DNA from 4 places in the Ruegeria sp. AI3 genome. Region 4 is predicted to be linked to each of the others. Evidence: riboswitches for the same ligand, from Rfam matches in the RefSeq annotation. Region 4 holds a riboswitch; each other region holds the start of a gene.

The links. Region 4 has a riboswitch for cobalamin ahead of nrdH (glutaredoxin-like protein NrdH). Riboswitches for the same ligand answer to the same signal wherever they lie in the genome.
Region 1: another riboswitch for cobalamin. It lies ahead of ACRZ95_RS15360 (DUF1636 family protein); the one in region 4 lies ahead of nrdH (glutaredoxin-like protein NrdH).
Region 2: another riboswitch for cobalamin. It lies ahead of ACRZ95_RS03490 (DUF1636 domain-containing protein); the one in region 4 lies ahead of nrdH (glutaredoxin-like protein NrdH).
Region 3: another riboswitch for cobalamin. It lies ahead of ACRZ95_RS17615 (aromatic ring-hydroxylating oxygenase subunit alpha); the one in region 4 lies ahead of nrdH (glutaredoxin-like protein NrdH).

The regions. Positions count from the first base shown of each region.
Region 1 covers NZ_JBQFYA010000010.1:38,583-46,284, forward strand. Annotated here, with positions in the region: partial or broken gene ACRZ95_RS15330 (GH1 family beta-glucosidase) at 1-601, shown strand, start outside; gene ACRZ95_RS15335 (glucokinase) at 668-1,627, shown strand; gene ACRZ95_RS15340 (carbohydrate kinase family protein) at 1,656-2,582, shown strand; gene ACRZ95_RS15345 (D-lyxose/D-mannose family sugar isomerase) at 2,601-3,266, shown strand; gene ACRZ95_RS15350 (hypothetical protein) at 3,387-3,608, shown strand; gene ACRZ95_RS15355 (hypothetical protein) at 3,605-4,093, shown strand; cobalamin riboswitch at 4,128-4,332, shown strand; gene ACRZ95_RS15360 (DUF1636 family protein) at 4,439-4,786, shown strand; gene ACRZ95_RS15365 (ABC transporter ATP-binding protein) at 4,783-5,559, shown strand; gene ACRZ95_RS15370 (ABC transporter substrate-binding protein) at 5,572-6,522, shown strand; gene ACRZ95_RS15375 (iron ABC transporter permease) at 6,524-7,534, shown strand; gene ACRZ95_RS15380 (response regulator transcription factor) at 7,543-7,702, opposite strand, start outside.
Region 2 covers NZ_JBQFYA010000001.1:696,512-704,213, reverse strand. Annotated here, with positions in the region: gene cobN (cobaltochelatase subunit CobN) at 1-2,844, opposite strand, end outside; gene cobW (cobalamin biosynthesis protein CobW) at 2,850-3,905, opposite strand; gene ACRZ95_RS03490 (DUF1636 domain-containing protein) at 3,902-4,282, opposite strand; cobalamin riboswitch at 4,366-4,569, opposite strand; gene ACRZ95_RS03485 (NAD(P)-dependent oxidoreductase) at 4,596-5,666, shown strand; tRNA gene ACRZ95_RS03480 (tRNA-Cys) at 5,706-5,779, opposite strand; gene ACRZ95_RS03475 (protein-L-isoaspartate O-methyltransferase family protein) at 6,001-6,654, shown strand; gene ACRZ95_RS03470 (TolC family outer membrane protein) at 6,749-7,702, shown strand, end outside.
Region 3 covers NZ_JBQFYA010000012.1:109,683-117,384, forward strand. Annotated here, with positions in the region: gene ACRZ95_RS17590 (SDR family oxidoreductase) at 1-520, opposite strand, end outside; gene ACRZ95_RS17595 (AraC family transcriptional regulator) at 682-1,569, shown strand; gene rpsD (30S ribosomal protein S4) at 1,627-2,247, opposite strand; gene ACRZ95_RS17605 (hypothetical protein) at 2,555-3,022, opposite strand; gene ACRZ95_RS17610 (hybrid-cluster NAD(P)-dependent oxidoreductase) at 3,284-4,363, opposite strand; gene ACRZ95_RS17615 (aromatic ring-hydroxylating oxygenase subunit alpha) at 4,369-5,640, opposite strand; cobalamin riboswitch at 5,705-5,908, opposite strand; gene ACRZ95_RS17620 (GNAT family N-acetyltransferase) at 6,028-6,549, opposite strand; gene ACRZ95_RS17625 (glutamine synthetase family protein) at 6,664-7,702, opposite strand, start outside.
Region 4 covers NZ_JBQFYA010000005.1:33,957-41,658, reverse strand. Annotated here, with positions in the region: gene ACRZ95_RS09505 (hypothetical protein) at 259-711, opposite strand; gene ACRZ95_RS09500 (DEAD/DEAH box helicase) at 949-2,826, shown strand; cobalamin riboswitch at 2,915-3,106, shown strand; gene nrdH (glutaredoxin-like protein NrdH) at 3,192-3,413, shown strand; gene nrdI (class Ib ribonucleoside-diphosphate reductase assembly flavoprotein NrdI) at 3,429-3,842, shown strand; gene nrdE (class 1b ribonucleoside-diphosphate reductase subunit alpha) at 3,824-5,947, shown strand; gene nrdF (class 1b ribonucleoside-diphosphate reductase subunit beta) at 5,960-6,931, shown strand; gene ACRZ95_RS09475 (nucleoside triphosphate pyrophosphohydrolase family protein) at 6,931-7,317, shown strand; gene ACRZ95_RS09470 (lipoprotein) at 7,410-7,702, opposite strand, start outside.

The DNA of each region.
Region 1 (7,702 bases), on a different contig from region 4:
TGCGCAGCAGGCGGCCGCGCTCTATGACGGGATCTACAACCGGTTTTTCTTGGGCGGCGTGTTCAAAAAAGCCTATCCCGACAACGTGCTGGAGGGACTGGAGCCTCATTTGCCCGAGGGTTGGCAAGATGATTTGGACACAATCGGGGCGCCTGTTGATTGGTGCGGCTTGAACTACTACACCCGCAAGCTGATCACCTCGGCAGACAGTGCATGGCCAAGCCTGACCGAAGTGCCCGGCCCTCTGCCCAAAACTCAGATGGGTTGGGAAATCGACCCCGCCGCCCTGACCCGATTTCTGAAAAGGACCGCAGAAGACTATACCGGTGATCTTCCGATCTATGTTACAGAGAACGGCATGGCGAGCGCCGAGCGCCAGCAGGATGATGAGCGCATCGCCTATCTGGACGATCACTTGACGGCGGTGCAACAGGCTTTGGATGCGGATGTGCCCGTAAAGGGGTATTTCATCTGGTCTTTGCTGGACAACTACGAATGGGCCTTTGGCTATGAAAAACGGTTTGGATTGGTAGACGTGGATTTTGAGACGCTGGACCGCAGCCCCAAAGCCTCCTTCGCTGCCGTAAAAGCCGCACTTTCCGAGGGTGCCGCCGACCGGCAGGCCTATCGCCAGCCGTCCGGGTCTTTGCGCCCACATTGGACATTGGTGGCCGATATAGGTGGTACGAATACGCGTCTGGGCATTGTCTCTGATGGTAAGCTGACCGCATTGCACAAACACCCGACGGGCACCCTGCCCGATCTGCTGGACGCGTTGCATCATATACGCGATGAAGTTGGCACCGCGCCACAAGCCGTGGTCGCGGCTGGGGCCGGACCGGTGCGCGACGGGCGCATCCAACTGACCAACGCGAATTTGGACCTGTCCGAGGAGGCCCTGGCCAAGGCGACAGGGGCCGCCAACACCTATGTGATCAATGACTTCACCGCAGCAGCCTGGTCCGTGGCCGAAGTGACAGAGGCTGACGTATCCGTCCTGCAAGGCTCTGCCACTCCGCCGATGGGTACGCGTTTGGTCGTCGGGCCTGGAACCGGTTTGGGTGTCGGTGCACTGCTCTATTCTGAGGGGCATTTCCACACCGTTTCAGGCGAAGGCGGCCATGTGGGCCTGTCCCCGCGCACGCGGGATGAGGTCGATATCTTCGACGCCGCCCGCCATCTGGCACCCGAATGCTTTTTCGACGACAGCCTAGTGCTTGAGGCCGAAATGTTCCTCAGCGGAACCGGCTTGCCAATCCTGTATCGGGCCGCAGGCATGGCGGCTGGGCAAGCTCAGCCTCCAGTTCGCACTGCCCGAGATATCCTGCAGGACGCACGCGACGGCAAGGACCCGGTCGCCGTTCGCACCGCAGATTTGTTCATCAGCCATCTGGGTGCGTTGATGGGTGATATGGCCGTCACCGTGATGCCTGCCGGTGGCGTGTTCCTTGTAGGCGGCGTCGCCGAGAAAAACCGCTGGATGTTTGGCGAAACCTTCCGCAACGCGTTCAATGCAGGCGGACGTTTCAGTGAGTTGCGGCAGTCGATGAACCTTTATATCTCGGAACAGGCCGAATTTGGCATTGTTGGCGCTAACAACTTCTGTAAAAATGCGCTTCAGCGATAACTGAGCGTATTTTGGAAGAGGATGTGGGATGATCCTGTGTTGCGGTGAAGCCCTGATCGACATGATTGCCGAACCGACCCTGTCCAGGCGGGACGGTTTCGTTCCCCATTCCGGTGGCGCCATATTCAATACCTCTATTGCTTTGGGCCGGTTGAGCGCGCCGGTTGGCCTGCTGACCGGTCTGTCCTCGGACATGTTCGGGCGGCAATTGGCTGATGACCTGCGGGCCAGCCACGTGGACACGACACATGTGATTGCCTCGGACAGGCCGACCACGCTAGCATTTGTTCAACTGAAAGATGGCCACGCGACATACACGTTTGTCGATGAAAACACGGCGGGTCGGATGCTACGGGCCGAGGATATGCCGCGCCAACTCCCCGCGGTTTCAGCGCTGTATTTTGGTGGCATCAGCCTTGCCTGTGAGCCTTGCGCGGATGCCTATGCCGCGATGCTGGCGCAACATGGCGCGAACTGTGCTGTGATGTTGGACCCCAATATCCGACCCGGTTTCATACAGGATCAGACCCGCTACCGCACGCGGTTGAACCAGATGATTGAACAGGCCGATATCGTCAAAGTCTCGGATGAGGATCTGGACTGGATCATCCCTGGCCCGGAAAGCCATGATCAAAAAGTCCCTTTGCTGCTTCAAGCAGGCCCCTCTGCCGTCATCGTCACCCGCGGAAGTGAGGGCGCTTCAGGTTATCAGGCCAACGGTGCTGTGGTCTCAGTCCCAGTCAAACCGGTGCAAGTTGTGGATACGGTTGGCGCGGGGGACACGTTCAATGCCGGGGTTTTGGCCTCGCTGGAACGGGCTGGCCAGTTGACAAAGCCCGGATTGAAAGCACTGTCCCCGGATGCGCTACGCGACGCCTTGACCTTGGGCGCAGAGGTGGCTGCTGTGACCGTCTCGCGCGCCGGGGCCAACCCGCCCTGGTCGCATGAATTATAGCCCTACGAAGAGTCCGAGATGAAACGATCCGAAATCAACCGTATCAAGACCGAAGCCCAGGCATTCATCAGTTCATTTGGTGCCGTTCTGCCGCCTTTTGCAGATTGGACACCTGAGCAGATGCGCAACACTCAGGCGGAAAGTATCCGTGCCCATGGGCTAGGTTGGGATATCACCGACTATGGTCAAGGCAAGTTCGATGAACTTGGGTTGTTCCTGTTCACCCTGCGCAACGGCAACGTCAGCGATCTGAGCCGGGGGCGCGGTATGCTCTATGCCGAAAAGCTGCTGATCTCTCGCGACAAACAGCTGTCGCCGATGCACCGCCATATCGTCAAAGCCGAGGACATCATCAACCGAGGCGGCGGCGATCTGGTTATGGAAATCTATGCCTCGGACCCCGATGGCGGTATCGACCGGGATACCCCAGTCACTGTTCCCAGCGATGCCTGCCCTGTCACCATAGGGCCCGGAGAGCATCTGCGCCTGAAGCCAGGTCAGAGCGTGACCTTGATGCCCGGCATCTGGCATGCCTTCTGGGCGGAAGGTGGGGATTGCTTGATTGGCGAAGTCTCAACCGTGAATGACGACCGGACGGACAACGTATTTGAAGACCCGATCCCCCGCTTTGCAACAATCGAAGAAGATGCAGCGCCGGATTTCCTGTTGGTTGCCGACTACTGACTTCATTAAGAATTTCGCGCTTGCATTTTCTGACTAATTTAGTCAGTTAATGGCTGACCCAGTCAGATTCCGTTGGAATCATCGCCCGGTCCCATTTTTGCGACCGAAAGATAACCTGACATGCGAAAATCCCTCGCCGATCTGTTGGCCATGGACGCTGTTGCCAGTCGCCATGGCTGCGCATTGAAACCAAAACTGAGGCAGGCGATTGAGGCTGATCTCAGCTTTTCCGTCCGCGCTGCATCACCGCGTCTTGAAACGCCAGTTGATCCCAATACGCTTCCGCAAAACGTCCACCCATTGGCCGCGAAAGCCCTCGACCCCAAAAGGGAACGCGCATGAAACACTCGGCATCCAACCACACACTGCCCCGCATCGAATTTGACGGTTTCGAACGCGGTTTGCTGCCTGTCATGCGGCACTTCATCCTCAGCTTCACAGAGCCGGAAACACAGGCTTGGCAACATGCCTTTTCGGTAGCGACCGAGCGTTGGGGGCGCGATCAGGGGCTTGTTCTGGCGCATCTGGTCTTCAAGATTATCAAGGCCACGCTACACACCCGCCCTCTGGGTCTGGCCTTCAAAGACCCGCTTTGTGCTGAAACACGGCAAGAACTGACATGTGACGAGCACGCCCTGCTCCGGATGCTGCATCACATGCGCCGCGACGAAACTCCGGCAGCGCGCGATGCCTTGAACGAATTGACCGGAGGCTATCCGGACGCCCATCTGATACAGGCCGGTTTGACCCTGGCTAGCCAGTTCCCGACAAATGGCGTCGGACCGGGCCAACCCGCGCGCAGGCCGATCCTGCGTGTGGTCCGCTAGCGCGATTCCTGTGCTTGACAATAGGAGCGTGAGCAGACTAGCTGCTCTGGATGGTTCCCGACGGCCTGTGTCTGAGGGATGAAAATGGGAATACGGTGCGGCCCAAAGGCCAATGCCGTGACTGCCCCCGCAACTGTAAGCGGAGAGCGACGCCACAAAACCACTGGCCCCAAAGGTCGGGAAGGTTGGCCGAGCAATGACCCGCAAGTCAGGAGACCTGCCATCACAGTTTAACCAACCCGGGGCGGGGTGTCCCGGAAGGAGGCTCGATGGCACATCTGCGTGCTGATGCAACTCATGGCTTTTGCCTTCAATCGGCTTTCGTTCAAGTCGGCGACGCGTGCCATGGCTGATCATTTCGTCCTGATATGCGGCACCTGCAATGGGCCGATCCCTGCGCACGAGGCAAAAGAAGCGTTGGACCGCCAGCTGCCCGAAGGGTTCTCGACACGCCTGATCGACTGTATGGCCGGGTGTGATCGCCCGATGACCGTCGGGCTGCAGGCCAATGGCAAGGCGCAATATCTGTTCGGCGACATTCAATCCCCTGCTGATCTGAGCGCTTTGGCTGAGTTCGCCCATCAATTTCGCGACAGTGAGAATGGCTGGACCAGCGCCTCGACCCGTCCTTTGGCGCTCTATACCAAAACCCTGTCGCGCATGCCCTGCCTGCCACCGGAGGGCACGGCATGAGCTTTCTGGTCGCTGAAAATCTGGAATATTACGCCCTGAACGGCGATGTTCTGCTGCGCGACACCTCGTTCTCGCTTGAGGAAGGCGCGATATTGGCCGTCGCTGGCCCGAACGGGGCGGGCAAAACGACGCTGCTCAACCTCTTGTGCGGGGTCGCAAAACTGGCGCTAGGCGATGTGCGTATTCAGGATCAAAGCCTGCGGAAACTGTCCTCGCTGGAGCGGGCCAGACGGATTGCCGTTGTCGGCCAGCAGGAAGTACCCGACGGGCGGCTGCACCTGCGCGACTATGTGGCCCTTGGGCAAATCCCGATCAGGGCCGACAAATCCGCAGAAGCTCTTCAAACGGACCTGCAGCGCGTGCTCGACACCACCGAGCTGTCCCATCTGGCCGGCAAACAGATGGCAAAACTGTCCGGCGGAGAGCGCCAGCGCGCTCATATCGCACGGGCTTTGGCGCAGAACCCCTCGCTGCTGTTTTTGGATGAGCCGACCAACCATCTCGACCCCGATGCCAAAGGGCACATGCTGTCTCTGGTCGCCGAGTTGGGCGTGACGGTTGTGATGATCGTCCACGATCTGGTCATGATCCCCGAATTCGCCAGCCACGTCGCCCTCATGAAGAATGCGCAGCTGACGGCCTTCGGCCCGGTCTCCGAGGTTCTGACACCAGACCGCGTGCGCGAGACTTTTGGTGTTGACTATTTGTGTTTCCAGCACGAAGGACGCGTGATCCCCGCGCTGGACATCCGAAAACGAGAGCTTTCATCTTAACAGGAGAGATTGATGAAACTGAAACTTTTGTCCGCTGCGGTCCTAAGCGCGCTGGCGGGCGGCGCTGCCGCGCAAGAGATCACCGTCGACAATTGCGGTGAACCTCTGGTGTTCGACAGCAAGCCCGAGCGGATCGTGGTTCATGACATGAACATGACCGACATGGCCTTTGCGCTGGGTCTTCAGGACAGCATCGTTGGTCTGACCGGCATCACCGGCTGGTACAAGACCAGCCCCGATTTCGACGCGCAACGCGGTGACATTCCCGAACTCGCTCCGAAATATCCGACGGTCGAAAACCTCGTCGCGGTTGAGCCCGACATGTTCTTCGCCGGATGGTACTACGGCATGAAACCCGGCGGCGACGTTACCCCCGACACGCTGGAGCCCTTTGGCATCAAGACAATGGTGCTGACCGAAAGCTGCATTCACCTGAACAAAGACCGTCCCGAAGCCACCATGGATCTGCTGTTTGACGACGTTCTACGCCTGGGCACGGTCATGCAGGTCGAAGACAAAGCGAACGCGCTGGTCTCGGGCTGGAAAGACCATCTGGCCGCGATCGAGGCCAAAACCGCCGATCTGGAAAAACCCCGTGTCTTCCTGCTGGACGGCCCGGCCGATGCGCCCTTTACCGCAGGCAAATACGCCATTCCTGACGCGATGATCGCAGCGGCTGGCGGCGTCAACGTCACCCATGACATGGACACAAGCTGGGGCCGCACCTCGTGGGAGGCCGTCGCCGCCTCGAACCCCGAATTCCTTGTCCTGCTGGACTATCAAACTGGCAACGGCGCGGCGGATACCTTCAAGTTCCTGCAGGAACACCCGGTGATGTCGCAGACCGATGCAGTCAAGAACGAGCGCTGGATCGGCCTGCGTTACGAAGAGCTGACACCGGGACCGGCAAACATCGAAGCGATCGAGAAGATGGCAACGGCAATGCACCGGGGTAACAGCTAAGATGACGAAAACGGGCCGGGCGGTACTGTTAGGGGCGGTCATTCTGACCGCCCTTTTGCTGCTGTCGACGATCTACGGAACTACCCCGATCCCTATGGCCGAGGTTTTCACCGCGATTGGGCTGGGTACTGGTGTGACTGAGGGCGACATGTCCCCTCTGCACCGGATTGTCTTTGACCTGCGCCTGCCCCGCGCGTTGTTTGCGGCAGTGATTGGGGCCGGGCTGGGCGTTGTCGGGGTCGTTTTGCAAACGACAACGCGCAATGACCTGGCTGACCCGTTTCTGTTTGGTCTTTCGTCAGGGGCCGCTGCGGGTGCCGTCTTGGTCATCACTGTAACAGGCGATGTTCTGGGCATCTGGACCCTGCCACTTGCGGCCTTTTGCGGAGGCCTGATCGCGTCCGGCATTGTTCTGGCCCTGGTTCAAAGCCTGCGCACCAGCGCGCCGGAAAAACTGATCCTTGCAGGCCTGGCTGTATCTTTCCTGTTTTCGGCCATCACCAACTATCTGATCTTCGCAGGCGACAGCCGCGCCGCGCATTCCGTCATTTTCTGGATGCTAGGCGGCCTTGGTCTGGCCCGGTGGGAGACCTTTCCACTTGTCGTGCTAGGGCTGACCCTGATCCTGGGCTATTCCCTCTACCGAAGCCGTTGGCTTGACGCCCTTCTGACGGGGGATTTCACGGCCTCAACACTCGGTATTCCAGTTCAAGGCCTGCGATTTCGGATGTTTCTGGTCGCCGCCTTGGCCACGGCCAGCTTTGTGTCGGTGGCGGGTGTGATCGGGTTTGTTGGCCTTATGGTTCCGCATATCGCCCGAGGCATTGCCGGAACGCTCCACCGCAATCTCTTGATCACATCCGCCGTCGTCGGGGCCATCTTGCTGACGCTGTCAGACATTCTGTCTCGGCTGCTTCTGGCCCCGCAAGAGTTGCCGGTGGGGATCGTTACAACCTCGATCGGGTCGCTATTCGTGTTCCTTTACCTGTTCAAATCCTCACGATCTGACTAGCACGGCCGTCATCCCAAGTTTTGCCGACGCTCAAGCCAGCTTCCCAACTCATTTTCCGCCGAAAAGATGCTCTCGCGATTCAGTATCTGAGAGGTCATGGCCTTTGAGACAGCCCGGACACGTTTGTTGATCGCGATATCGTTGCCATCCACCGGCAGATCGCCCACA
Region 2 (7,702 bases), on a different contig from region 4:
GGCCAGCAGCAGGTCTGTCTCGGTCAGGTCCTGCAGGTGAACAAAACTGTCGGCATGCGCCACGCGTTGTGTGATGCCCGCCTTATCCTGAACGATATTCTCGCCCTCCAGCGCAAAAGAGCTGGCCTCAAGCCATGCCTCACCCGCCTGCGCGCGGGCCTCTTCAGTATAGACCTCGGACAGCTGGGTCATGTTGACGCCATAGCTGCCGGGCGCGGGGCCGAACACACGGGCCGACGGGGCCTGACCGGCATAGGGGTTCCAGTCGGTCGCCTCATCCCGCGCCGCCAATGCGCGGATCGCCTGACCGTAAAGTGCCGAGAGGGTCGGGAAAACGTCCCGAAACAGGCCCGACACGCGCAGCGTCACGTCCAAGCGCGGGCGGCTGAGGTCGGTGATCGGCAGCACCTCGATCCCCGAGACCCGCTCAGAGCCTTTATCCCAGACCGGTTTCACGCCCAAAAGGTGCAGCGCCATGGCGAATTCCTCTCCCGCCGTGCGCATGGTGGCCGAGCCCCACAGATCGACGATCAGCCCCTTGGGATAGTCGCCTTCTTCCTGAAGGTGGCGGCGGACCAGTTCCTCGGCCAGTTTGACGCCTTGGGTGTAGGCCGCCCGCGTCGGCACCGAGCGGGGGTCGGTGGTATAGAGGTTCCGCCCGGTCGGCAGAACATCCGAGCGACCGCGATAGGGGGAACCGGACGGCCCGGCCTCGATCCGTTTCCCGGCCAGCGCGTCGATCAGAGCGTTGCGTTCCGCATGGGCCGAAGGCGCGGGGTCGAAAGTACCGGGAACCTCAGGCGCACGGCCATAGATATGCAGCCCGTCGCCGAACTGGCTTTCTTTGATATCGCAGACAAAGCGGTCGATGCGGGTAATCGCCTCGGCGGTGCAGGTGGCCTGATCGAGACCCAGATCGCTTTCCAACCCGATGGCTTGTGCCTCGTCGCGGATATTTTCCTGCAGGCGGTCACGGCGTTTGGGATCAAGCCCGTCTGCGTTCGAGAACTCATCAAGCAGAGACTCCAGACGTACCATACGATCTGGGGTGCCGCTTTCCTTCATAGGGGGCGGGATATGGCCCAGCGTCACGGCCCCGATCCGACGCTTGGCTTGCGCGGCCTCGCCTGGGTCGTTGACGATGAAGGGGTAGATCACTGGCAAGTCGCGGATCAGCGCCTCGGGCCAGCAATTCGCCGACAGAGCAACGGACTTGCCCGGAAGCCATTCCAGAGTGCCATGCGCGCCGATATGGATCAAAGCGTCTGCGCCCAGCCCCTTGCGCAGCCACAGATAGAAGGCGACGTAGCTGTGACGCGGGGTGCGAGACAGGTCGTGATAGTCGTCATTGCGCAGCTCGGGTGTGCCGCGTTCGGGCTGTAGAGCAACGAGCGCGTTGCCTCGGCGCAGGGCGGTGAAGTGGAACGCGCCTTCAGTAAAAACCGGGTCGTCTTCGGGCTTGCCCCAAACGGTTTGGAGATCGGCCCGCAGTTGCTCAGGCAGGTCAGCTAGGGCTGCCTGGTAATCTTCCAAAGACCATGAAATGCGCGCATCCAGCAGGGTTTCAGCAATTGGTTCGGCCGGTGCGGTGTTGTAGCCCTCGGCCTGAAGATCGGTCAGGATCGCCTCGGCCGAGGCCAGCGCGTCGAGCCCCACCGCATGCGCCATTTGCCAGTCTTTGCCGGGATAGGTCGACAGCACCAGCGCGGGCACCTGATCCGCCTTGGGCTTGTCATGCAGGGTCAGCCAGCCGGTGACACGGTCGATAATCGCTTCGATCCGTTCTTGCTCAGCCCGGTGGGCAAAGCGGGAATATTCCAGATGCGGATCACGCTTGCCCGGTTCCTTGAACGAGGCAATGCCCGCTGAAATGCGCCCGTCGACTTCGGGCAGCACCACATGCATGGCAAGATCGGCAGGGGAAAGGCCCCGTTCGGCCTCGGCCCAAGCCTTGCGGCGGGACGTGGCGAGGGCCATCTGAAACACGGGCACGCCCGCCGCGTCCAAAGGGGACGTACCCGATGCGCCTTTGCCCGAGAACGAGGTTGCGTTGATGATTGCCGAAGGCTTCAGCGCGACGATGTTGTCACGCAACCACTCAGCCGCAGCAGGAGCCTTGAGCGAAGGGGCGAAGAGACCTACGGCCTCGAACCCGCGATCTCGCAAGCTGCGGATCACGGTGGCGACAGGGGCCGTGTCCGCCGAGGTCAGATAGGCGCGATAGAAGGTGACGACGATACGTTTTGCGTCGCCCGCAAAGGCAGTCTCAACCGGGATCACGCCGCGATCAGGACACCACGCGCCAGATTCGGGCAGGGTTTTAGCCCCCATAACAGGGCCGGCATAAAGCCCCGCCGCCAACGCCATCTGCGCCAAGGCGGCCTGTGCCGCGACTTCGCCGCCTGTGTCGCAGAGATGTGCCAGACGGCGCAGGGTCGAGACGGGCAGGGTGGAATAGTCATCCAGCCGCGGGTCCTCACGCCCGTCGGCGGGTAGGACGGCCAACGCGATGCCCTTGGCCTTCGCCAGCGACAGCACTTGCTGCAGCCCGTAAGCCCAGTAAGGCACGCCGCCAATCAGGCGGATCAGAATGCCCTTCGCACCCTCCAGCGTCTGCTCCACGTAGGTGTCGACGGACAGAGGATGTTTCAACGCCGTCAGGTTCGCCAACCGCATCGTGGGCATACGCCCATCCGGCCCGCCACCGCGATGCCAGCCCGCCGCGAAAGCGCCAAGGTCGCTGTCCGAGAAGGACAGCACCACCAAATCCGCCGGGCTCTGGCCCAGATCGGTTGGGATTTCCGTTTCTTCTAACCCGTGGCTTTCGCGGAAGACGACGTGCATGGGCCTTACTCGGCGGCCTCGGTCACACCCGCGAGGATATCGCGGATTTCCGCTTCTTTGATATCGTCATGCTCGGCGATCACCACCATGCGCGAGCGGCGTTCCTCACCGGGGCCCCATGGACGGTCGTATTGATGACGCACACGGGCACCCACGGCCTGCACCAGCAGGCGCATCGGCTTGCCTTGCACGGCGGCATAGCCTTTGACGCGCAGGATGTTCAGCTCATTGGCCAGACGTTCGATCTTGGCGACCAAATCGGCAGGATCGGACTGTTCCGGCAGATCAACGATGATGCTTTCGAAATCGTCATGCTCGTGATCGTGGTGACCGTCGTGATGCGAAGGACGAGCGTCCATGTCATCCTCGGCTGCGGCCTCAAGACCCAGAACGACGCGCACATCCACGGCGCCTTCGGCCACTTCGACAACGGGCAGCGGGCGAGGGGCCTCGGCGGCGATGATCTCTTTGGCTTTTGCCACGCCTTCGGGACCGGCCAGATCAGGCTTGGTCAGCAGGATGATATCGGCGCAGGAAATCTGATCCTCAAACACCTCGGATAAGGGCGTTTCATGGTCGATCGAGTCATCAGCCATGCGCTGAGCGTCCACCGCTTCGACATTCGGAGCAAAGCGACCAGCGGCGACGGCCTCGGCATCGGCCAGCGCGATCACGCCATCAACAGTGATTTTCGATCGGATATCGGGCCAGTCGAACGCCTTCAGCAGCGGCTTGGGCAGGGCGAGGCCCGAGGTTTCGATCAGGATGTGATCGGGGCGCGGCTCCAGCGCCATAAGGGCTTCGATGGTCGGGATGAAATCATCGGCCACAGTGCAGCAGATGCAGCCGTTCGCCAGTTCCATGATGTTTTCCGCCGGACAATCCGGGATCGCGCAGGATTTCAGGATATCGCCATCGACGCCGACATCGCCGAACTCATTAACAACCACGGCCAGACGCTTGCCTTGCGGGTTCTGCATCAGGTGCTTAACGAGAGTTGTTTTGCCCGAGCCCAAGAAGCCAGTGATCACGGTGACGGGGAGTTTTTCCAAGTTGCTCATTTCAGGGCTCCAATCGGGGGAATACGGGCTGCGCAGTTTTTGCGGAAGTGTTCAGGGCGCTCACGCCATTTGACCAAGCCGTCCTCGGTCGCGAGGTACTTGGTGGCGCCGTCCACGATCACGTCGACATGGTCGGTTTCGTTCAGATGTTCATAGACGAAGGTCCAGCGTTCCGGGCCGCCACGCAGCACGATGGAACAGCCCTCGTTGCAGTTGGATAAACACTCCACGGCTTTAAGGGTTATCCCTTCCGGCAGGTCCGCCTGTTCAAGCGCCTTGTGCAACAGGGTGCCGGGGCGTTTCGCGTCGTCTTCAACGGGCAGTCCGCGACGACAGGTGGTGCAAACCAGCAATTCGACCGGAGCGGTCTCGGTCATGTCTCTCATCCCCCCAAATCCTCATCGTGGGGGACGGGGTTTCATGCGGGTCCCTTGACCCGACACCGGAACACCCCGTCCGGTTTCATCTTCGGGCGCTGGCAGGTCTCCCGGCTTGCGGATGTCAGAGGCGTCCTCTGTCGGATGTCCCGCCTTCCCGGCTTTGCGCCAGTGGCTCGGGCACCCTCTCCGGTCACGGTCGCGGGGGCGGCTGCGTTTGGCGGAAAACCCGTTGACGCATTCCCTTTTCATCTGCTCTCACAGACACCAACAGGAGGCTCATGCGGCACCGACCCTCAGCTTGTCAAGCGCGATGCAGTCCAGACCGCTGTGGTGCGTTGAAAAGCGACCTGCCAGCGTCGCTAGGCGGCATGAATCGGGCGCTGAGGCGTGGTCGCATGGCCTTAGGGCGCAAACGGAGGCGAAATCCATGAAAGTAGGTTTTATCGGGCTTGGGAATGTGGGCGGCAAGCTGTCGGGGTCATTGCTGCGTAATGGAATCGACCTGACGGTTCATGACCTGAGTTCCGATCTGGTTGAGGCCTTCGTCGCGCAGGGGGCCAAAGCGGCTGATAGCCCGGCCCAGATGATGCGCGATTGCGATGCCGTGATCACCTGCCTGCCGTCGCCTGCGGCTTCGGACGCGGTGATGCAAGAGATGCTGCCCGAGGTTGGTCCAGGTAAGATCTGGATGGAGATGTCCACCACCGACGAGGCTGAGGTCAAGCGGTTGGGGGCTTTGGTTTTGGAGCGCGGAGGGGCCGCAGTCGATTGCCCTGTCTCGGGTGGCTGTCACCGCGCGGCGACGGGCAATATCTCGATCTTCGCTGGCTGCGACCGCGACACGTTCGAACTTATCTTGCCCTTCCTGACCACCATGGGGCGGCGCGTTCTGCACACCGGAGAGCTCGGCTCGGCCTCGGTTCTGAAGGTGCTGACCAACTATCTTGCCACGGCCAACCTGATCACCTGTGCCGAAGCGCTGGTCACCGCCAAGGCCGCCGGTATGGATTTGAACACCACCTATGAGGCCATCAAAATCTCGTCAGGGACCTCGTTCGTGCACGAAACGGAAAGCCAGGTGATCCTGAACGGTTCGCGCGATATTTCGTTTACGATGGATTTGGTGAAAAAGGATATCGGCCTCTTTCAGGACGTCGCCGACCGCGCCGGTGTTCCGCTGGAAATCAATCCGGTGATGATCAAGATCTTTGAGGATGGCATCGCCCGGTTTGGCGAGCGTGAGTTGTCGCCAAACATCATCAAACGCCTGGAGGAGGCCACGGGCTTGGACATCCGCGCACCGGGTTTTCCTACGGAAATGCAGGACGATGAGCCGGAAGAACCAGGGTACGAGGTTGTGCCTCAGGGGCGTTCCTCCTGAAAACTGATTTCCGAAGACGGTATTTAGAGGAAGGGGATGTGGAGGCGAGTACCGGAATCGAACCGGTGTACACGGATTTGCAATCCGCTGCGTCACCACTCCGCCAACTCGCCTTTTCAAGTAAAATCAAATACTTGCCGTGGTGTGGTGGGCGTTTTAGCAGCTTTCATCGGGGGCGTCCAGAGGATTGCCGTCGATTTTGGGCCGCAAATCAATATTTGTGGGCGGCCGGTCTAAACGGATCGTGAACCAGGCTTGCGGCATCTGGGCCGTTGTCGAGACAGGTCGAGTGTGGCACAAGCCATTTATCCAAGGGATTGAAAAGAGAGATCAGATGTCAGATTTCGCAGCCCGGCGCCGCACCATGGTTGATACGCAGGTACGACCCTCGGATGTGACCAAGTTTCCAATTATCGACGCGATGCTGTCCGTTCCGCGTGAAAGCTTTGTGCCAACTGCACAGCGCGAAGCGGCCTATGTCGAAGGGTTGATCGATCTGGGCAACAACCGCTGCATTCTTGAGCCGCGCACTCTAGCCAAGATGTTGGATGCGCTGAATATCTCCAATGAAGAAATGGTCCTCGATATCGCGTCGGCCTACGGGTATTCGACCGCAATCGCCGCTCGAATGGCGCAGCTGGTGGTAGGCGTCGAATCCGACGAACATCTTGCCTCTGAGGCGCAAAGCGTGCTGACGGAAGAAAACGTCGATAATGCCGTCATCCATGTAGGTCCTCTTGAAGAAGGGGCTGCCGAGCATGGCCCTTATGACGTGATTATGATACAAGGTGGTGTCGAACATGTGCCCGACGCGGTGCTGGACCAATTGAAGGATCAGGGCCGGATCGCATGTCTATTTGTGGACGGGCAACTGGGTACGGTTCGCATCGGTCGCAAGGCCGGTGGTGTGGTCAGTTGGCGGGATGCCTTCAACGCCAGTGCGCTGGTTTTGGACGGTTTTTCCCAAGAGTGTGCATTTTCGCTATAGTCCGCTGACTGTTGTTTCCACCACCTTGATTAGTTGAACATAAAGACGCAAACTGCCGGAGAGGCAGCGTAATTTCGATTTGAGAGGATTTGGTATGCGTGGAAAGACAGCGGGAAAGCTGGTCAAAGCGCTTGCAGTGACTGCGGCCATTGCCCTGAGTACTGTTCCCGGACGGGCCGTCTGGGCTGACAATCTGACAGATGCGTTCATCGGAGCGTATAACACCAGCGGTCTGCTGGAACAGAACCGAGCCCTGTTGCGGGCAGCGGATGAAGACGTAGCAATTGCACTTTCCGCGCTGCGCCCGATCATCAACTGGACGGTTCAGGTCAGTCAGGATTACACGAGAACAAGAACTGACTCCGTCAGAACAAGCACCGACCCGTCGCGATTCTTCTCGGGTCTGACGCTCAGCCAGCTTTTGTATGATGGCGGGGCATCGGTGCTGGGCAAGCAGTCCGCACAGGAAACGGTTCTGTCGACGCGCCAGTCGCTGATCGATATCGAGCAGCAAGTTCTTTTCCGGGCCGCAACCGCGTATCTGAGCGTCCTGCTGCAAGAAGAAACAGTTCAGATTCGGCAAAACAACGTCGATCTGTCGAGCGAGGAACTTCGGGCCTCGAATGACCGCTTCGAAGTGGGTGAAGTCACGCGTACCGACGTGGCTCTTTCTGAGGCGCAGCTGGCCAGTTCGCGCGCGGATCTTGCGGATGCCAAAGGGGATCTCAGCACTGCTCAGGCCGAATATGTGAATGCGGTCGGCAAACTGCCGGGGCGTACGGCTGGGCAGCCGGGGCTTCCGAATCTCCCACGCTCGCAATCCGAGGCAATCAGCCTCGCGCAGCGCAATCACCCGGCGATTCTATCGGCTCAGCACCAGGTGCGGGCGCTGGATTTGATCGTGCAGCAACAACGCGCCAACCTTGGGCCCAATGTCAGCCTGAACGCGGATGCGGGTGTGACGCAGCGATATGACAATGATGACTACATCAACGACGCCACGGTTTCGCTGAACTTCAACCAGCCGATCTATGCAGGCGGTCGTCTT
Region 3 (7,702 bases), on a different contig from region 4:
CAATCTTGACCTTGATACCTGCCGCAGCAAGCTCGTAGTGCAGAGACTCTGACAGGCCTTCAACCGCGAATTTTGTGCCGTGATAAAGCGTTCCAAGGGGGAAGGTAATTTGTCCACCAATGGACGAGATATTGACGACACAGCCCGAACCATTTGCGCGCATATGCGGTAGAACGGCTTTTGTCACAGCCAATAACCCGATGACATTGGTATCGAATTGCCGCCGGATACGCTCCATCGGGAAGGCTTCTAGCGGGCCGTAAGCGCCGTAGCCGGCGTTGTTCAAAAGAACGTCAATCTGACCAAACCGTTCAATCCCCCCGGCAACTGCGGCCGCAATTGAACCCTCCTCGGTGACGTCAAGACGTGTGACCAGAACATTCTCGAATTGCGTAAGCTCAGCTTCCTTGCTGGGGTTGCGCATGGTGGCAATGACATTCCAGCCCCGCCTGTGAAACAGCTCAGCCGTAACTCTGCCGATACCCGATGAAGCGCCAGTTATGAGGATAGTCTGTGCCATGGTCATTCTCCGCAATTGTTAGCCTGACCACTAGATAGGTTAGAAAACCGCGATGCGCCTGCCGAATTCTCCTCAATATCTGCCTAATTCTCTGACCGTCAGGATTCTGGCTAGCACTGACCTCTTGCGCGAAATATGCTGAATGAGGCAGTGGGGATACCATGACACAACATGATTTAGTTGAAAAAATCTGCGAAGCTGTGGGCGGACGGGCAGAAGAGGCTGCTTTCTACCCGACCGCATTGGACGGTTTCGGCCTTCTTCATGACGTCAAAACGAAGTCAATAGAAGCGCAGGTGTATGAACCGATTGTCTGCCTAGTTCTACAGGGGAAGAAAGAAACACGTATCGGAGATCGCCTTGTTCACTTCGGAGCAGGCGATTCCCTGATCGTCAGCCATTCACTTCCGGTTTTGGCCGCTGTCACCGAAGCAAGTCGGGAAAAGCCCTATGTCGGCCTCGTATTCTCGTTGGACTTGTCCATCTTACGTGGTCTCTACGACTCTGTCGGCTCAGAACCTACTGAAATCGAAACAGTCCAAAGCCTTGCCGCATCAAAAGCCTCGCCCGGTCTGATTGACGCTATGACTCGCCTGTTTCACGCCAGTCAAAACCCTACGGATGCAAAAATTCTCGCACCGATGATCAGCCGTGAAATCCACTACCGACTCCTACAGGCAGATCACGGTGGCATGCTGCGGCAAATGCTATGGCGCGACAGTGCCGCCAGCCGTATCGCGCGCGCCATCGACATCATCCGCGCGGATTTTCGAACAGCCCTGCCCGTCTGCGATCTGGCACAAAGCGCTGGCATGAGCGTTTCTGCCTTTCACGCCCATTTCAAAACGGTAACAGCCACCTCTCCACTACAGTACCAAAAAGACCTCAGGCTGCTGGAAGCCCGCAGGCTATTGTCGCACGGTTCGCTCAGTGTGACGCAAGCAGCTTTTGAGGTTGGCTATGAAAGCCCGACCCAGTTTAGTCGGGAATACTCGCGCAAATTCGGAGTGCCACCTCGTCGGGACATCGGGTCAAAATGCATAGCTTAGAAACTAAAAAGGCCGCGCTGAAAGCGCGGCCTTTGTAATCTGGAATGTGAGCGAAGATTAGTTCTTCGCGTAGAATTCGACAACCAGGTTCGGTTCCATCATGACTGGGTAAGGCACATCGCTCAGGCCCGGTGCGCGTACGAAGGTCGCGGTCATTTTCGAGTGGTCGGCGTCGATGTAGTCAGGAACATCACGCTCGGCCAGAGCAACAGCTTCCAGAACAACTGCCAGTTGCTTGGACTTGTCACGCACTTCGATCACGTCGCCTTCTTTGACACGGTAGGACGGGATGTTGACCCGCTTGCCGTTCACTTTGACGTGGCCGTGGTTCACGAACTGACGTGCAGCAAAGACGGTCGGTACGAACTTGGCGCGGTATACAACGGCGTCCAGACGGCGCTCCAGCAGACCAATCAGGTTTTCACCGGTGTCGCCTTTTACTCGCTCAGCTTCGGCGTAGATGCGACGGAATTGCTTCTCAGTCAGGTCGCCATAGTAGCCTTTCAGCTTCTGCTTGGCGCGCAGCTGCAGACCGAAGTCCGACAGTTTGCCCTTGCGGCGCTGGCCGTGCTGGCCGGGGCCATATTCACGACGGTTGACCGGGGATTTCGGACGACCCCAGATGTTTTCGCCCATCCGGCGGTCGATTTTGTACTTGGCAGACGTGCGTTTGGTCACGGCTGATCTCCTTTAAAGTGGCATTTCAGCTTGATCCGAAAACCGGTTCCCACTTTTCGGGCCGAAATAGCGTCTCCGCTCGGACCGGGCAGTTCCAGTTCAGACCAGGCGTGGTGCCGGGTTATAAAGGGCGTTGTCCTCTTGAGGTTTCCCCCATGACAGGCATCCCCTTGCGGGGGCCACCAACACCAATGAAGCCGCGCTTATATCTGCGGAACTGTCAGAGTCAACACGTCCCGACGCCCCTGCTCAAAATTCTTGAAGGGTTTTTAGGCCAACGGGTTCAGCGCCAGCTAGGTAACCAAACCTATGAAAAGAAACCCGGCGCGGATTTTCCCGGAAACGCCACCACCTGTGCAGTCGGTTGCGGTACGCTCTGCAGGTCGACACCGGCATGTGTTACTTCGCTGATCCAGAAATCCTGATCCCGAGGCGGACAGCCAGTGTTGAACACCAGGGTCGGCCATTGTTCGTCATCTGCTACGATCAAATCTGCCGCAAAGCGTCGCGCCCCATTGGTCAATGTGACCGTACCGCAATACTCGCCCGAGATATCTTGCGGGGCTGAGAACGCGTCGCGGGTGCGCACAGCGGTCGCACCCATATGTCCCAGTTGCTCAAGATTTTGCTCTGCCACTTCGCCCAACACCAGCGCCTGACCACGCCAGGACCATGCGGACCCGACCGCCAAAAAGGCCAAAGGCGCTGCCTCAAGCCCATCAAGCTCGGTTTGATTCCATGAAATGGCTACACGACCGTTATATCCGGCTCTCATATACCTGCTCGCACTTATCAACACCCCACCCAGTACTCAACCCGCTTTATCAGGGGAGATTCCGGCGGAAAAGAGACAGAATTTGAGCAATCACATGAATGTTGCCGAATAGAATCAACTATCCGTGATCGAACCTGTGCTATCCAAACTTCCCGAAGCGCGTATTGGGGCGATAAGTATCTGAGATCAATGCAAATACTTAAAATTCTGAAACCGCAGGCGGCCGCAGCCGTCCTGCAGTTTCAGCATGAGACTTCCCGTTCACACCTCAACTTCGACCTTGCCGATCGGGTTTGAACAGCATGCCAGAATGTAGCCTGCTGCGATGTCATCCTCGGAGATACCGCCGTTGTGAACCATGTGCACCTCACCCGAGGTCTTTTTGACCTTGCAGGTGCCGCAAACGCCAAACGTACAGCCCGAGGCAATGCTCAACCCGACGGCACGTGCGGCGGCCAGAACCGTATCTGTCTCGGCGACTTTAGCAGTGACACCCGAGGTCGCAAACACGATCTCGGCGGCGCTGTCATCGTCAGGAACGATATCATCCAGATCGGGCTGATCCGCTTCGGTCTCAACCGGAGCTCCAAAGCTTTCCTGATGATAGTTGTCCATGTCAAAGCCAAGACCCGACAGAGCGTCCCGAACAGCTTGCATGAACGGCTCCGGACCGCAGCAATAGACCTCACGGTCCAGATAGTCTGGGGCCATGAGGCCCAGCATCAGCTGGTTGAACTGACCCTGGTAGCCGGTCCAGGGGCTGTAACGATCCGCTTCCTCTACGACGAACTTCAGATCCAGACCCGGCGTCCGACTTGCCATCTGCTCCAACCGTTGGCGGAAGATGATCTCGGACGGGCGCTTGGCGCAATTGATGAAGACTACATCCAGATCGCGGCCTTCGTCCCACATGCAAGTTGTCATCGACATCATAGGCGTGATGCCCGACCCCGCCGAGACGAACAGATACTTGGCGGCGACGCTTTCAGCATTGGTGAACAGACCCGCCGGGCCAATTGCCCGCATCCGCATACCCGGCTTCAGATTGTCCAGCATCCAACGAGTACCGATGCTGTCCGGCTGCGCCTTGGCCGTGATCGTAATGGATCGCGGACGTGATGGGGATGACGAGATCGTATAGGTCCGATGCACAACGCCTCCCGGCTGCCCCGGTGCCGGAATCTCGAGCGTCAGGAACTGACCCGGATGGTAGGCAAACAAAGCCCCGGACGGGGCGCGGAACGTAAAGCTGGCGGTGTTTGGCGTCTCGGGCACGACCGAGACGCATTCCAGCCTCTCATCATCCTGCCAGATCGAGGCAACAGCGTTCAGGTCTTTCATCTCCGTCACTCCGCCGCCATCGTGTTGGGCGCAAAGTGACGCGCCAAAGCGCTGCAATACCAATCAGTGAATTGCAGAACACCGGATTCCTGGACCCCCGAATACGGCCCCGGCACATAGGCCGGACTGTTGATGCCCATCTGGTTGTCTTCCACCACGCGGCGATCTTCATCATTGGTGGCCATCCAGACCTCAGTCAGGCGCTTGACGTCATAATCGACCCCTTCGATCGCATCCTTGTTGACCAGCCACTTCGTGGTGACTTCGGTCTCGGTCGGGCTGACCGGAGTGACGCGGAAGACAATCGAGTGATCGGCCAGGAAGTGGTTCCATGTGCTGGGATAGTGGAACTTCAGCAACGTCCCCGCATCGGCAAAGGGCGCGCGGCCCAGAAAGCGGCGCACCGCAGATTTGCCGTCCAGAGTGTAGCTTTCCGCCCCTTCCTTCAGCGGCATCCGCGCCAGACGGTATTGCCCGTCATCATGCAGATAGAACTGCGACGGCATCCCTGCAGCCTCGCAACGGTCGAAGTGAGCTTGCATGAAGGCCGGGGCTTCACCCCCTTCAATACCGGTTACCGAGGGATCATCAGGGAAGGTCCGGCACAGCGAAGGGTGGTTGCCGCCGCAGTGATAGCACTCGCGGTTGTTTTCCCAAACAAGCTTCCAGTTGCCCTTTTCGATGATCGTGCTTTCAAAGGCGACCTTGGCGTTGTTCAAATCATGCGGCTCCAGATAGGGCCGTGCTTTATTGGCGAAGGTGTCGAAATCGGGGGCTACATCTGCAAGACAGATATAGACCAGCCCGGCCAGTTCCCTGCAGTGGACGGTTTTCAGCCCGTGTTGTTTGGGGTCGAAATCAGGCCCCATATCACGCGCCCACAGCAATGAGCCGTCAAGCTCATAGGTCCACTGGTGATAGGGGCAGACCAGTTTGGGCGAGTTCCCCTTGGCCGCTTTGCAGATGATCGACCCGCGATGGCGGCAGGTGTTGTGGAAGGCCCGGATCTGATTGTCCGCACCGCGCACGATGATCACGCGGTATGCGCCCACAGTGTAGGTTACATAGTCGCCTGTTTTCACCAGTTCACATGCCGGAATGGCAAATAGCCAGTCGCGGTAGTGGATGGCCTCAAGATCGGCCTGAAATACATCTGGATCTGTATAGAATGCCTGTTCAAGGGCATAGGCCGGGTTTCGACGCGCCAACAGGCTTTGAACGTTGCTCACTTCTGGCTCTCCTGCCGCGCCCCGCGGCTTAGCTTGGGCAGATGACATCAGAGGCCAGTCCGGAGCCGTGCGAGGATCACGTCCGAAACTTGTGCCCCCACCGCCACCCGCGGTTTGACATATATGCAAGGCTGGTTTCCGGACTTGAAAGGGGCTTACGCCCGGTTTCGACACCTTCCCGGGATCCTCGTCCCAGTGGTTACCTGTCGAACCTGACCTTTCTTACCGTTGCGGGGGCAGCGCCGGAATTGCACCGGCTTCCCAATTCTCTGCCGCCCGAGAATCAGACAGCAGCACCTCACACGCGCAACCTACGCGGGGATGAATTCGCGGCTGAAAGCCTTGCGACATTTCCAGAAACAAAACAGACATGCCCAGCAGAAATGGAAACCTGAAACAGGGCTACAGCTTGAGGCAAGAACAAAAAAACGGAATTCACCCGTGTTGTGATGTGTCCCACAAATGCGCGTGCATGAAGGGCGCAATCGCAAGTGTTTTGCCCGCCAGCTTTTCAACACATCCTGCAGTGAGCTCAAGCGTCATCCATGCCTCGGGGATCGTCAGAAGGTCCGGATATGGCGTCTCTTTGTCAGTCGGGACAAACCCGAATAAGGGGTAGAAAGTCGGCACGCCCAACACAAAGACAGCGTCTGTTCCAATGGACCTCAAGTGCTTGATGCTGGTCTCCATCATCTCTCTGCCAACTCCGCGGCCTTGATGCTCGGGCGAGACACCGCAGGGCGCCAGAAGATAGCATTTAACGTCCGGGTGATCCTGGAAGACAAACGGGGTGAACATGACATTGCCCGCGATCTGCCCGTCACGCCTCACACTGATTGAAATCGTTTCCGGATGCTCAAGGAGATCTTCGGCGAGTTGAGCGATTTCTTCACCTTCCGGTTCGCCAAAAGCCAGCCTATGCACATTCAAGATGGCATCGGTTTCTGAACGGTTCATGATCCATCCCTATCCTGAGCTAAACAGCTTGCGCCGCGTCATACGGCGCGAGATTACCCAAACGACGCCCCAGAGGTCGCATTGGGCGAGCTTCGGCAAGACGAGCCGCTCAGGTCAATATGTTTCTTCGTACAATCGGCAGCGTGCGTCTGTGTCCAGGTGTGCGGTTGTCGCGATCTCGGATTGTTTGTGAGCTTGGTACACCTCGGCGAAGCCTTCGGGGAACCAGCCGGTCACAACCGGGTTGGAAACGAACCGGTCGAGCGCGTCTTCCAAGGTCTGAGGCAAGCGCACCAGCCCTCTTTGGTTCAGTTCTGCGACGTCCAAAAGCGAAAGATCCTCTTCAGTTGGAACGGGCGCGGGTAGCCCTTCTTCGATCCCCTTCGCCCCGGCCATGACAACCGCAGCAAGCGCCAGATGAGGCGAAGCTGCAGCGTCCGCCGCACGGTATTCGATATTGAACTGCCCCGCGATTGAGGCGGGGTCTTTTGCGGTCACAGGACAAATCCGCAAGGAAGCCTCGCGGTCGCGAAAGCCCAGATTGTTGAAAGCCGCAGACCAACGATGCGGTGTCAGGCGTTCATACGAGATCACCGAAGGCGCAGTCAGGGCCAGGATCGCATCCAGATACTTCAATACTCCAGCAGCGAAGGCACTCGTCAGATCCGACATGCCGCAGGGGCCGTCTTCGGCGTAGGTCAACGGCGCGCCATGATCATCCACAAAGCTCATATGGATATGGACCCCATTCCCAACGCTCGCGACATCTCGAATAGGGGTATAGGTAGCCCGCTCGCCATAGGCCTGTGCAGTCGCATAGGTCAGTTCGCGTACCATGATGGCCGCGTCCGCCGCGCGAACACCCAGCTCGGGGCCGATGACGACCTCATATTGGTTTGGGCCATATTCCTTCATGATCGAATCCGGCTTCAGACCGACCTGAGAAATCGCGTTGATCAAGGTCTCGCACAGATCCCGCTGCAGGCCAAAGCCCCGGTGACCATAGGCTTCGTTGGCCTGACTTGGCGGATCTTTCAGCTGGAACTCATGCTCGAACGCAGCCAATAAATTTGCCCCAGAGACCTTGTGCAGCCGCTCCAGCGCCGCCCTCAAAAGACTGCGCGTGCAGAAGTCCCACGGGTCTCCATCCAGC
Region 4 (7,702 bases):
TTTTCACCGTGCGTGACTCCGCGCTGAAGGTTCGCGAGATCCGAGTAACCCGGGCCGAGGAACGCCGCGTGTAAACCCGGCATATCATGGATCATGTCGCGAGCGGCGAAATTACCGTCCGGTCCGCCTCCTCCCTATGGAGACGAGTTTTCCGATATTGAGAAGCGTTCCGACCCGGACGGTTTACCTACTATTCTGTCGCAGTCAAAATCAGGCGACAGTCCGTACCCCCTACAGTCCGGCCGGGCCGAAAACGCTTCAGTTCACCTGACGTTCCAGAACGGTGCTGTAGGTAGTTCCATTCCGCAGGCTACGGAAATCCGCGTAAATTCGCCCATCCTCGTAGCGCGCGTCAATCAAAGCGTTTACGCCAATCGCCGGCTCGGCCGAGCTTTCGACGATCCCGATCTTTCCAGAGCCATCCTGGCTGATGGAACCGGTGGCCTCGTACATCGTCCAGTCATCCATGGCATTGCGACGCCACATACTCGGCCCCCAGAAGACATTGTCGTTCTGAGCCTGAATTTCGAGCACCCATTCCGACTGGTTAAATCGTGGAGCATCGCCGGTAGCCGAATTCGACGGCGAAACTGTAGTCTGGCTGGCCGTCCAAATACCGCGCAGATCAGGCGTGGTTTCGGCACCAGCGGCAGTACCAAGGGCTAGGCTCGTGGCCAGAGCGGCTGCTCCGGCAGTCATAAATCTGGTCATGGTCTCTTTCTCCCTGAAATCGGTGCCATCTCTGGCTGTGTTCAACAGATTGGGAAGAGTGCGACGGATTACAACTTTCCTGAAGGAACCTTCATCAAGCGTTTATGCTCTGTTTGATCGCACAGGTCGCTTTCCACACTATACATCCGGCGCCTCACTCGGTAAGGAGTGCCCTTCGACGATCATCCGCGTAATAGACGCTCTGAGGGTGACCGCAGCATCCCAAAGAGCCGAGCCATGAATCAGACACTTCAAGACGCCCTTGATCGCAAAGGGTATGACACGCTGACCCCTGTCCAAACCGCCGTATCCGCGCCCGACTTAGAAGGTCGCGACATGTTGGTTTCGGCACAGACCGGATCGGGGAAAACCATTGGCTTCGGCCTTGCCATCGCCCCGACCATACTGGGCGACGTGGATGTATTCGATGGGGCTGGCGCGCCTTTGGCGCTGGTCATCGCGCCGACGCGTGAATTGGCGATGCAGGTCAAACGCGAATTGGCATGGCTTTATGCGGATGCAGGCGCGTTCATCGCGTCCTGTGTCGGCGGCATGGATATGCGAGACGAGCGGCGGGCGCTGGCCCGTGGCGCGCATATCGTGGTCGCAACGCCGGGCCGCCTGCGCGACCATATCATGCGCGAGTCGATTGACCTGACTGCTGTGCGCGCCGTGGTTCTGGATGAAGCCGATGAAATGCTCGACCTGGGCTTCCGCGAAGATCTTGAGTTCATTCTGGAACAGACACCGTCCGAGCGTCAGACACTGCTGTTTTCCGCGACGGTTCCCCGCGCCATCGCCTCCCTCGCCGCGCGGTATCAGCACGATGCCGAGCGGGTCAGCACCGTCAGCGAGCGCACACAACATGCCGATATCGAATACCGCGCGATGAACGTGGCCCCGCGCGATGGTGAGAATGCAATCATCAACGTGTTGCGGTTCTACGAGGCCCCCAACGCCATCATCTTCTGCAACACCCGCGCCATGGTCAGCCGCCTGACGGCGCGGTTGTCGAATCGTGGATTCTCGGTCGTGGCCCTGTCCGGCGAGCTGACGCAAAGCGAACGTTCGAACGCGCTACAAGCCATGCGCGACGGACGCGCCCGCGTCTGTGTGGCGACCGATGTGGCCGCGCGCGGCATCGACCTGCCGAACCTTGATCTGGTGATCCATGCGGAACTGCCGAACAGCCATGAAACGCTGCTGCACCGCTCGGGGCGAACCGGACGCGCCGGGCGGAAAGGCGTCAGCGCGCTGATCGTACCGCCTGCATCGTTCAAAAAGGCGCAACGCCTGCTGAAATTCGCTAAGCTGACCGCCGAGTGGGGGTCTGCGCCCTCGGCCGACGAGGTTCAGGCGCAGGATATGCAGCGGATTTTCAGCTCGGATGATTGGACCGTGGATGTGACCGAGGGGGAAAGTGCTCTGGTCGACGATCTGGTCTCGCGCTTTTCGCCGCAACAGCTGGCGGCGGCCTATCTGCGTCAATACGGGCGCAAGCACTCCGCCCCCGAAGAGCTGAGCGACACGCCGGATGCAGCGGCAAAACCGAACGTGCCCTTTGGCCCAAGCGTGTGGTTTTCGCTGTCGGAGGGACACAACGAAAACGCCTCGCCTCGCTATTTGCTGCCCATGTTGTGTAAGGCGGGCAAGATCACCAAAGACGATATCGGCGCGATCCGCATTGCTGACACAGAAAGCTATATCGAGATTCGCGAAAGCAGTGTCGAAGGTTTCCTGAAGGCCATCGGCCCCAAAATGACGGTCGAAGGCACCAAGACCATCGTGCAACTGGACGCGCCGCCCGCCCTTTCCGGTGGTGGCCGCAAAGGCCCCAAGCGCGACTTCAAAGGCAAGAAGCGCCCCGAACGTGCTGAACGCCAGGCCCGCGCGGCTGAGCCTCAACCCGCAAAACCACACCGGAAACCGGCCGAGAAACCCAAGCCCGAAACGCGCCCCAAACGGGAAGAGGTGCCCTCGGGCGATCAGCATAAGAAACCCGCGCGCCGTCCGAAAGGCCCGCCTCCGCCCAAAGGCAAGCCAAGCAGCAAGAAAAACCGCGCGCGGGCGGCTGCGATGAAGGGTGGCAACGCGATGCCCAAGCGGAAAAGGTAGACCGCCTTAGCGCACGTGGCTGGTTGTGCAAGCGAAGAAATTTATTTTCTTCGCCACACCATATATTGACAACATGCCACCACCAACCCCAATATGGTGTTGCTTCGGTTCTTTCGATTCCTGTTGAAAGCTAAGAGGGAAACCGGTGAAAAACCGGCGCTGCCCCCGCAACTGTAAGCGGAGAGTTCGACTGAATACGCCACTGAAAGCGTGCTTTTGGGAAGGCCAGTTCGAACGTCAATCCGCGAGCCAGGAGACCTGCCGTAAGCAAAGAAAGAGAACCGCGAACGGAGGGTTCGGGGGCGTGTTCAGGGGTCATTTTGCCCGCAGCGTCCTCGGCATTCATTAAAAGGACAGAGGACGACATGAGCATTACCGTATATTCCAAACCCGCATGCGTACAATGCACCGCCACCACCCGCGCGCTGGATGCAAAAGGCATCGCCTATGACGTCATCGACCTGACCCAGGACGACAGCGCAATGACCCATGTGACCGAGTTGGGCTATCGTCAGGCCCCTGTCGTTGTTGCGGGCAGTGATCACTGGTCGGGTTTCCGCCCGGACATGATCGCCCAACTGGCCTGATCCATGACCGCGCCGATCCCGGCGCTGGTCTATTTCTCATCGAAATCCGGAAACACCCACCGCTTCGTCTCGCGGCTGGGCCTGACCTCTTTCCGCATTCCGAATGGAATGGACCCGCTGCCTGACCCCGGACACTCCTACGTGCTGATCAGCCCCACCTATGCCGATGGCGAAGGGCGCGGGGCGGTTCCGAAACAGGTGATCCGGTTCCTGAACAACCCGGACAGACGTGCCGGGATCGTTGGGGTGATCGGCACAGGCAACCGCAATTTCGGTGCGACCTACGCTTTGGCCGGTCGCATCATCGCCCAGAAATGCAACGTACCGCTGCTCGACACATTCGAGCTGGCCGGAACAGAGACCGACATCGCCCGCGTCCGCGCCGGGCTGAAAAAACTAGGGAGACACCTATGCTCGACAGCAGCGTAAACGAGCAGGATTATCACGCGCTGAACGCGATGCTGAACCTCTATGATGGTGAGGGGAAGATTCGGTTCGATGCCGACCGTATGGCCGCGCGGCAGTATTTCCTGCAGCACGTGAACCAGAACACCGTGTTCTTCCACTCGCTGGACGAAAAGCTCGGGTATCTGGTTTCCGAGGGCTATTATGAAGAGGCCATTCTGGACCAGTATTCCAAAAACTTCATGCGGAAGATCTGGGATGCGGCCTATGCCAAGAAGTTCCGGTTCCCGACCTTTCTGGGCGCGTTCAAATATTACACCTCATATACGCTGAAAACCCGTGACGGGCAGCGGTTCCTGGAACGTTATGAGGACCGCGTCGTCATGACCGCGCTGGCGCTGGCGCGCGGGGATGAGGCGCTGGCCCTGTCCTTCATGGAGGAAATCCTCGACGGTCGCTTCCAGCCCGCCACGCCCACCTTCCTGAACGCGGGCAAATCCTCACGCGGGGAGTTGATCTCGTGCTTCCTGCTGCGGCTTGAGGACAACATGGAGAGCATCGGTCGCGGCATCAACTCGGCCCTGCAACTGTCCAAACGCGGCGGAGGTGTGGCGCTGCTGCTGACCAACATCCGCGAGCACGGCGCGCCGATCAAAGGCATTGAGAACCAATCGTCAGGCGTGATCCCGGTGATGAAACTGCTGGAGGACAGTTTCTCCTACGCCAATCAGCTTGGCGCGCGGCAAGGTGCGGGTGCGGTGTATCTGAACGCGCACCACCCGGACATCATGCGCTTCCTCGACACCAAGCGCGAAAACGCGGATGAGAAAATCCGTATCAAAACGCTGAGCCTTGGCGTGGTGATCCCTGACATCACTTTCGAGCTGGCGAAGAAAAACGCTGATATGTACCTGTTCTCGCCCCATGACGTGGAAAAGGTCTACGGCGTGCCGTTCTCGGAAATCTCGGTGACCGAGAAATATCACGAGATGGTCGATGACAAGCGCATCCGTAAATCCAAGGTCAACGCGCGCGAATTCTTCCAGACCATCGCCGAGATTCAGTTCGAATCCGGTTACCCCTACGTGATGTTCGAAGACACGGTGAACCGGATGAACCCCATTGCGGGCCGGATCAACATGTCGAACCTGTGCTCCGAGATTTTGCAGGTCAATGAAGCGTCCGAGTTCAACGATGACCTCAGCTATTCCCATCTGGGCACGGATATCTCCTGCAACCTCGGCTCGCTGAACATTGCCAAGACGATGGATGGCGGCGATCTGGGTCGTACTGTCGGCGCTGCGATCCGCGCGCTGACGGCGGTGTCTGAGATGTCGGCAATCGACTCGGTCCCATCGGTGCGTCGGGGCAATGATGAGAGCCACGCAATTGGTCTGGGGCAAATGAACCTGCACGGGTTCCTTGCCCGCGAACATATCCACTATGGCTCGCCCGAGGGGGTCGAGTTCACGTCCGTCTACTTCGCGGCCATAGCCTATCACGCGATCCGCACCTCCTGCGATCTGGCACAGGAGCGTAAGGCGTCGTTCAAGGGGTTCGAGGCCTCCGACTATGCCTCAGGCACCTTTTTCGACAAATACACCACCCGTGACTGGCTGCCCGAAAGCGAGCGGGTTAACGCTCTTTTCGATGGCATGACCCTGGCCACCCGCGACGACTGGGCGGCGCTGAAGGCCGATGTGATGAAACACGGCCTCTATAATCGCAACCTTCAGGCTGTCCCGCCAACAGGGTCGATCAGCTATATCAACAACTCGACCTCTTCGATCCACCCCATCGTCTCGAAGATCGAAATCCGTAAAGAGGGCAAGATCGGCCGCGTCTACTATCCGGCGGCCTTCATGAACAACGACAACCTCGAATACTACCGCGATGCCTATGAGATCGGCCCCGAGGCGCTGATCGACACCTATGCCGCGGCCACCGAGCATGTGGATCAGGGCCTGTCGCTGACCCTGTTCTTCCCGGCCGAGGCCACGACCCGCGACATCAACCGCGCGCAAATCTACGCGTGGAAGAAGGGCATCAAAACCATCTATTACATTCGTCTGCGCCAGGAGGCCCTTGAAGGGACCGAGGTGCAGGGCTGCGTATCTTGCTCGCTGTAAGGGGCCACTGACATGAAAGATATGATCCAAACCAAGATCCCCCGCGCCATCAACTGGAACCGGCTGGAGGATGACAAGGACCTTGAGGTCTGGAACCGACTGACGGTCAATTTCTGGCTACCAGAGAAGGTGCCGCTGTCCAACGACATCCAAAGCTGGGCGACGCTGACGGACCATGAAAAGCAGCTGACCATCCGCGTCTTTACCGGCCTGACCCTGCTGGACACGATCCAGAACACGGTCGGCGCCCCTGCCCTGATGCCAGATGCTGTGACTCCGCATGAAGAGGCCGTTCTAACCAACATCGCCTTCATGGAGGCGGTTCACGCGCGCAGCTATTCCTCGATCTTCTCGACACTTTGTTCGACCAAGGAGATCGATGAGGCGTTCCGCTGGTCCGAAGAGAATCCCCATCTGCAGGCCAAGGCCGAGGCGATTCTGAACACATACGCCCCGGGCAACGATCCGCTGAAACGCAAGATCGCGTCGGTGTTTCTGGAAAGCTTCCTGTTCTATTCAGGCTTCTACCTGCCAATGTACTGGTCCAGTCGCGCCAAGCTAACCAACACCGCCGACCTGATCCGCCTGATCATCCGGGATGAGGCCGTGCATGGCTATTACATCGGCTACAAGTTCCAGCGCGGCTACGAGAAGCTCTCTGAGGCGGAACAGCAGGAGTTGAAGGACTATGCCTTTGGCTTGATGTTCGAGCTTTACGGGATCGAGAACCAATACACCGAGGAACTCTATGACGAACTCAGCCTGACCGAGGATGTGAAGGTCTTCCTCCACTACAACGCCAACAAAGCGTTGCAGAACCTCGGGTTCGAGGCCCTGTTCCCACCAGAAGTGTCCGAAGTGAATCCGGCGATTCTGGCCGCCCTCAGCCCGGATAGCGAGAACCACGACTTCTTCTCGGGCTCCGGATCCTCCTACGTCATCGGCAAGGCGGTTGCGACCGAGGACGAAGACTGGGATTTCTGATGGCAAAGGACACTCTGACCATCGTTCGGGACTGGCACGAAGCCTTCGACGTGCCGGTCGTGGAGACGCCCGCAATCCCCGAGACGCGCGCGCAGATGCGGTTGGCGATCCTCGAAGAGGAAGTCGCGGAGCTACGCGCAGCCGTCGAGGAAGGCAATCTGGTCGAGGTGCTGGATGCCCTGTGTGACATCCAATACGTGCTGGACGGCACCTTTCTGGAATTCGGCCTCCATAGCCTCAAACAGGCGGCGATGGAGGAAGTCCACGCCTCGAACATGTCCAAGCTGGGCGCCGATGGGAAACCGGTTCTGCGCGAAGATGGCAAGGTGCTGAAAGGTCCGGCTTTCCGCCGGCCCGACCTCGCCCGCATCCTTGAGGATGGCTAACACCGCCTTGATTGGGACGAATAGCTATCGGTGCAAATGAACAGGGCGGGTAAATCCCCGCCCTTTTTCACGTCAACTGATCTTTGACCGGATCAGCTGCAGTTCAGCGGAACCGCAAAGCCCGAGCTGCGATCGGATGAGCCCTTGCTGTAGACATCTCCTGCAGGCAGGCAACCGGTAAAGCGTTCGGTCTCTCTACCAAACGCCGCCCCCACAGAGTTATCGACCCGAGTGCTGTTTGAGCGAGTCCGAACGACTCCGAACAGGGTACCGTTCACATTCACCGTGCTCAGATACAGGTTCTGACTGCTTCCTGATAGTTCCACTGCGTTTGCAGGCGACTGACCGCCATTGTCGATCGCCACACCGGCAATCCTATCGATCC